DNA from 2 places in the Pseudoalteromonas sp. S3178 genome. Region 1 is predicted to be linked to the other one. Evidence: riboswitches for the same ligand, from Rfam matches in the RefSeq annotation. Region 1 holds a riboswitch; the other holds the start of a gene.

Region 1 (3,644 bases):
ACCCGACTTAACCCCTTTTAAAATAATGCTGGCTGTTAAAATAAGCATAAGTGGCGTAAATACAAAATTACGCAGCACAGAGTCACTGTGTAAAAAGTCGCTTGCGGCATCAAAGCCAAAAAATGAGGTTATGGGCTCAATGGCGTATGAAAGCATCCACCCAGCTACAATAGAATAAAAGCTAAGCATAACCACAGCGCCCGCAAGGCCAATATAACCTGCCGCAGCACCTATTTTTTTATTAGTATTTTGCCATGCATCGCCAAGGGCTTTTACTGGGTTTGCTTGTGCCTTGTGACCTAAGTAAAGCTCGGTATAAAGTGCCGGCAATGCCAATAAAAAAATGACAATAAAGTAAACGAGTAAAAATGCACCACCACCATGGTTGGCTGCTTGTGTAGGAAAACCCCAAATATTACCTAAACCCACTGCTGCGCCAGCAGCGGCTAAAACAAAACCAAATCGGCTTTGAAAGCCATCACGCACTTGTGCCATACATCTACAAATCTGTTATTATTTTGATAGTTGTGAATTAAACCATATTTCATGCCAGCTGAGTAATAAAATTGCTCGTTGTATAAATAAGCTCTGTTAACCGCTCATAATTGCAGCGGCTCACTCAATTTAAGCATTTATGACCGCACATTATTTTAAAAACACCTTAAGCATTACCCCTATTCAATTAACAAACTTACCGTTAGCTAATAACAGTATTTTATTATTTGATGCTACAAAACTCGATGTAAGTAAATTTAATTTACCCGATTACTTAAGCCCGTTTGAGCTAAGCGTTATAAATCGCCGTAAAAGCGCGCAAGCAAAACAAGAGTATTTGGCTACTCGCATATTATTAAAACAACTCGTTAAAATAACGCAGCCACAATACGCTAACATAACGCTAAATAGTATGAGCACTCAATTTGACGAAGCGAGCGCAAAACTACAACTGCATGTTAGTGGCGACATTTTTAATACCTGTATTTCGCACTCTCATGGTCTGGTTGGCGTAGCCCTTAACTTAGCGAAAACTGAGTTTGGTTTTGATATTGAAAAAATAAGCCTAAAGCGCCCGTTTGAAAAGCTCGCAAAACATTTTTATCATGCAGACGAAATAGCCCTAATTACTGAGCCAAGTAATACGCAAACCCAAGCTAATACCTTTTTTAGAATTTGGACATTAAAAGAGTCGCTTGCTAAAGCCACCAGCCGCCCTATTGCTAAATTGCTTAGCCCTAATGTGTTTAACGAGTTAAATATGGCAACACTGAGTGCATCAAGTAACTGTGTTACCGTTGAAAGTAATAACAAACACACCCACTTTGATGTAACTGTAGCGCATAAAAAAAGCACCGACTGGCGATGCTTTTTAATAACAGACTTTATACTTTAACTGTTTATTTTACGCCTCTAATAGGCGGCTATGTATAGCTTGTACCACGGTATCTGACTCGCCCTGCTCTACTAAAAAGCAAAGGTTGTGCTTACTTGCACCATGGCAAATTAAACGAATATTAAACTCTTTTAGTACATTCATTAGGTTCATTTCGTGCTGACGAAGTTGTATTTCTGAGCCAATAAGTGCCACTAACGTTAAGTTGTTTTCAACCGATACATGGCAAAATTCAGCAAGCTTATCTAAACACGCTTGCTCAAGCTCTGGGCGCGACGCATTAGGCGCGTTATCGAGGGTAATGGCTACGCTTATTTCAGAGGTAGTCACTAAATCTACCGATATATTAAACTCACTTAAAATGGTAAACACACGGGCTAAAAAGCCACTTGCCAATAGCATTTCAGGGCTTTTAAGTGTGAGCAAAATTTGGTTTTTACGTTGCGTTACGGCGCGTATACCTGGCTGCTGCGATTTTTCGCGCTCAATCCATGTACCACCGCGCTCTGGCTCACGGCTAGAACCCACAAATACATTAATGTGGCTCCGGCTGGCTGGTAAAATAGTAGCTGGGTGCAATACTTTTGCCCCAAAAGTGGCCATTTCTGCGGCTTCGTCAAAGCTTAAACGGGCAATAGGCGTTGCTTTGGCACATAAACGCGGGTCTGTGCTAAAAATACCCACTACGTCGGTCCAAATATGTACGCTTTTAGCGTTAATCGCCTCAGCAAGTAATGCTGCGCTATAATCTGAACCACCACGGCCAAGCGTGGTTGTTTGGCCAAATTCGTCGCTACCAACAAAACCTTGAGTTACAATTACTTGCTCATCTAATAGCGGAATTAATACTTCTTTAGCCGCTTGCGCTGTGGCTTTAACATTTGGTGTTGCTTTACCAAACTGGCTGTCGGTTTTAAGTACTTTTCGTACATCAAAACGGTCGGCATTTAAGCCTTTTAAACGCAGCACTTGCGCAAATAAGTACGACGATAAGCGCTCACCAAAGCTAAGTAGCTCATCGTGTTGTTGATCAGTTGTTAGTGTTTCAATCGCTAGTGTTTGGAATGCTTTTAATGTTTCGTTAAAACCTACGGCTAAATCGGCATCAAGCGATAACTCATCTAAAATAGCGTGCTGAATGGCTAGCACGCCATCAATGTGTTCTTGGCGCTGCTCTGGGGTAATGCTTGATTTACACAGTGCAACTAAGTGGTTAGTTACGCCGGCACTGGCGCTCACAGCTACAATACGTACGCTTTTATCTGCAACAATAATTTCGCTGCAGCGACTCATCGCTTCAAAATTTGCAACACTGGTTCCGCCAAATTTGGCAACGATGTAATCGGATTTTGCGCTTAACTCTGTTTTAGGCACTGTTTGTGGCGCTGATTGGGTAGTCATTTAGTCTCCTTTCGCGGTATTTTAACCACTAAAAAACAAGAAGAACTTGGCAAAGGAATGCATTTGATGTGTCCGCTGCCAGAAGCTCTCCACCTATATTGGTGACAGTTTTGAGGATTCAGCCCCATAAACCGAAAAACAATTGCGACGTACCATTGTTTTTCTCGGCGAGTACTTCCCTCTTTAATGGTTATGGGCGTTCGTCACCTACCATTAAATACCTAAGTATCGCACCTCTTCTGAATGCTTTATTAACTATTGGCTAATAAAACAAAGCCCCGCTAATTAGCGGGGCTTTGAAAGTTATCGTTTAGACGTCTAGGTGTCAAGCATTTATAGTAAATATTAAACAAAACCACCCATAAAGTAAGCGCCTGCATAACCTACGGTATAACAAATTAATAATTGCAGCGATAATTTAAAGTAACTAGTAAAAGTAAGTGCTTTAAGTTTGCTCATGGCAATAATACCCGCTGCCGAACCAATTATAAGCATTGACCCACCAACACCTGTTGCATAAGTAAACGACAACCAATGTTGCTGGCTCATTACTATATCTGCTTTTAATAGCGCAGCTGTAAGCGGTACGTTATCAACCCCTGCCGATAATATTCCCATTAAATAGTTAGCGTATTCAGGTGCCATTACTGTATATAAATCGGTAAATTTACTTAAAATACCAATTTCTTTTAATGCGCCAACAAGTAAAAGCACACCCACAAAAAACAGTAGCGTGTCGTATTCTATGTCGCGTACAAAATCGATGATATCTTTGTTTATATCTTTTTTGCGCATTAAAAATTGCGCCACTAAAAACATTACCGATAAGCCAAATAAAAACGTTAATAGCGGC
Region 2 (3,644 bases), on a different contig from region 1:
TGTGCCCATTGCGTTAATGGCTCAGGTATTACAGATTCACCCTTTAATGACTCAGTAAGGGCATCAAAGGTGTTGGTGTAATCAAGCTTATATTCTTGAAATAAGAGTAATAACTTACTTACTAATTCAACATCGTCTTCATTATGACCCGCTAAACCTAGTTTTTGTGCCCACATTTGATTGTATCTATCGTTAAATAGCATTGAGAACTGGCTGATTATGGGCGTCATTAAGTTTACAGCTTGCTCGTCATCGTCATTAATAAGCGGTATTAAACTCTCGGCTAAACGAGCGCAGTTCCAGCTCGCTATGTTTGGTTGATTACCAAATGCATAACGCCCTTGCTTATCAATAGAGCTAAATACGGTATCAAAATCAAATACATTCATCATCGCACACGGGCCATAATCTATGGTTTCACCGCTTACTAGCGTGTTGTCGGTATTCATAACGCCATGAATAAACCCGACTCTCATCCAGCTAATTATTAAGTCTAATTGGTTTTTTATCACCGCATCTAAAAAGGCTAAGTAACGCTCTGGCCCGGTTATGTTAATTTCAGGGTAATGGCGCTCAATGGCTGTATCGGCAAGCTTTTTAAGACCCTCAGTATCCCCTTGGGTAGCTAAATATTGAAACGAGCCAACTCGAATGTGACTACTTGCTAAACGAGTAATTATTGCACCTGGCTGAGGGGGATTACGGTAAACCGCTTCTCCTGTGCCTACAACAGCTAAGCAGCGCGTGGTTTTAATACCTAACGCATGTAAGGCCTCACTCATAATATATTCACGAATTGCAGGGCCTAATGCACAGCGTCCATCGCCCCCTCTAGAGTAAGGCGTAGCGCCGGAGCCTTTTAGTTGAATATCCCATAGCTGATTTTTATCGTCGCTAATAGCACCAAGCAAATGCGCTCGCCCATCACCTAAACGTGGTGAAAAGTGTCCAAACTGGTGCCCAGAATAACCCAGTGCCACTGTCTTTACAGATTGCGGCTCGTTGCCTGCAAAAATGCTAGCACGCAGCTGCGGCTCAACATCTAGATTAAATTGCTCAGCTAACGATGTATTCCACAATAGCAACTGCGGAGCAGCAACACTCGATGGGTTATCCTCTATCGCAAAGTTATCTGCTATGTCTGTGTATCTAGGCACTAATTTCATTATTAATCCTCTGCCTTTTGGCGTATGCCAACCCGGTTATCGCCAACGCTATAGGCCACAATTAAACTAAGTTCTTGTAGGCTTAAACCACTTTGCTTTTGCATTTCGTTAAAAAATGCCTGCGCTGCAGTGAGTGATTTTTTAGTTTGTAGCCCACCATCAATAATTTTATGTGCTCTTAGGTAACTTTCTACATCGCGCGAAAGTAAAAATGTATCTTTACCGAGCGCTCTTAAGGCATACGGACCGGTATTCCCACCTAATCGAGCGCCCTGTTTTTTTAAATGCGCCCACAAGCCAATAATATTATCTGTTGGCCACTGAGCAATAAACTTGCTAAAACTGCCATGTTCCTGAGCTATTTCGTGGATCATGTAAGCATTTTCAGGAATCGTTTTCACTTTTTTATAATTACGAATGATGCGCTCATCCGTTGCTTTTTGCTCTAGCATATCGGGCGGCATCATTAGTAATTTATCAACACTAAACTCCCAAAAAACCTCTCTAAAGCCCGGCCATTTGCTGTTTATTACCGACCAATAAAAGCCACTTTGAAATACTTTTCGAGTAAATTCCTCAAGCCAATCGTCGTCACTTAACGTGCTTAACGCTTTTTTAGATAAAGGTTTTGAGAGTAATAACTTAAGCATTTTTTCAGAGCCTTTTCGCTCTACCGCTCGCTTATAAATATCACTAAATTTTTCCATACTTATTAAATACCTCGCTGCTCATAGGGTTAGTGTACGAGAAAAGCAGCCAATACGTAACCACCACTATTTTCGATGAGCTAATCTATATTTAGCAGCTTGACACCTAGACGGCTAAAATGTTTTAATCGCCGCAATTACCCTATTTAAATTGTATTTTGTTAAAGCCTTATTAGTTAAAACAAAATACAAAGGGCTAGAAGAGGTGCGTTATTCAGGTAGCGTATGTTAGGAGCGCAAACTCCAGTGAGCATACGCCAGGGGAATACCGCCGAGAGGTAAACGCTTTTGCGAAGCAATTACTTCGGGCGACTAGGTTGAATCCTAGCGACTGTCACCAAGAGCTGTTTTTTAGCAGCTTATTAGTTTGGTGGAGAGCTTCTGGTCTTAAATAATAAGGCCGTGCGCCCTATTATTTTAAGCCCATTCGCTCTTCGAATACTGTTCGAACGACGTTAATGCGGCTCACATCATAAAGCCCCTTTAATATCTCGAACACCTTATAGGTTCGTAAGAGATGATCAACAACTTCAATTTAGACGACTACGCACTGTGGACAGCGCTTGTAACGCCGTTTGATCAACAAGGTAATGTTGACTACGACACACTGACAACTCTCGTTAGTGAACAAGAAGCCGCGCAAAACGGTATTTTACTCCTTGGTAGTACAGGTGAAGGCTTAGCGCTTACACTTAAAGAGCAGCAAGCCATTGTTGAGCACGTGTGCCAGTTAAAGCCCCGTGTGCCGCTTATGGTTGCTGTGGGCGGTAGCAATTTAGCCCAACAAAAAGAGTGGGTTAGCTACTGTAACCAATTACCTATTCACAGTTACTTACTAGGCTCGCCCCTTTATGCAAAACCAGGTGCTGTAGGGCAAACTCATTGGTACGAAAGCTTATTAAACGTAAGCGCGCACCCGTGTATGTTATACAACGTACCAGGTAGAAGCGGTGTAAGTATTCCGGTGCAAACCATCGAAAATCTACAGGCGCATCCAAAGCTGTGGGCGTTAAAAGAAGCCAGTGGCAACATCACCCAATTTGAAGCATACCGACAAGCTGCGCCTAATTTAGCGCTATACAGTGGCGACGATGCACTTATGCCCTATTTCGCGCAAGCTGGGGCAAAAGGCTTAGTATCGGTTGCGGCAAACGCGTGGCCAAAACAAACGCACGAGTTTGTAAAACGCAGCCTAGGTGGCCAACACCCCAATTTATTTGCTCAGTGGACTCGCGCTATTAATAGCCTTTTTGCTGTTGCAAATCCCATTCCCGTTAAAGTGTTAATGCACCAACAAGGCCGCTTAAGTAGCCCTTTGCTGCGCCCACCTTTAACACATCTTGAGTTAACGCAAACCGATTGCATTACCACTGCAAACGACACCATTTTATCTTGGCATTAAATACAGGTTTTTATAATGAGCTGGTTAGAACTACTAAATAATTTAGAATCGGGCGCAGTACGCGCAGCATCACAAAACGAAAGCGGCCAATGGGAAGCTAACGTAGAAGTAAAACAAGGCATTTTAGAAGCCTTTAAAAATGGCACTAACACTGAGTTTGTAGGTGGTTTTGTAGATAAACACAACCTTGCACCGCAAGAGTTTAGTACTGACGATGGCGTGCGTATGGTACCTGGTGGTTCAAGCGTTCGTCGTGGTGCATACGTAGCTAAAGGCACTATTATTATGCCACCAGCGTACGTAAACATTGGCGCATACATCGACGAAGGCACGATGGTTGATAGCCACGCATTAGTTGGTTCGTGTGCA

The links. A riboswitch is a leader RNA that binds a small molecule or an ion and turns the genes downstream of it on or off. The one in region 1 is predicted to bind lysine.
Region 2: it holds a riboswitch for lysine, as region 1 does, so the genes downstream of both, dapA (4-hydroxy-tetrahydrodipicolinate synthase) here and lysC (lysine-sensitive aspartokinase 3) in region 1, are expected to answer to the same signal.

What each region holds. Positions count from the first base shown of each region.
Region 1 is NZ_PNCW01000046.1:22,365-26,008, reverse strand. It holds gene CWC11_RS13650 (sodium-dependent transporter) at 1-495, opposite strand, end outside; gene CWC11_RS13645 (4'-phosphopantetheinyl transferase family protein) at 635-1,390, shown strand; gene lysC (lysine-sensitive aspartokinase 3) at 1,400-2,791, opposite strand; lysine riboswitch at 2,866-3,038, opposite strand; gene nhaD (sodium:proton antiporter NhaD) at 3,137-3,644, opposite strand, start outside.
Region 2 is NZ_PNCW01000006.1:52,789-56,432, reverse strand. It holds gene CWC11_RS01500 (protein adenylyltransferase SelO) at 1-1,166, opposite strand, end outside; gene CWC11_RS01495 (DNA-3-methyladenine glycosylase I) at 1,169-1,873, opposite strand; lysine riboswitch at 2,066-2,262, shown strand; gene dapA (4-hydroxy-tetrahydrodipicolinate synthase) at 2,391-3,275, shown strand; gene CWC11_RS01485 (2,3,4,5-tetrahydropyridine-2,6-dicarboxylate N-succinyltransferase) at 3,291-3,644, shown strand, end outside.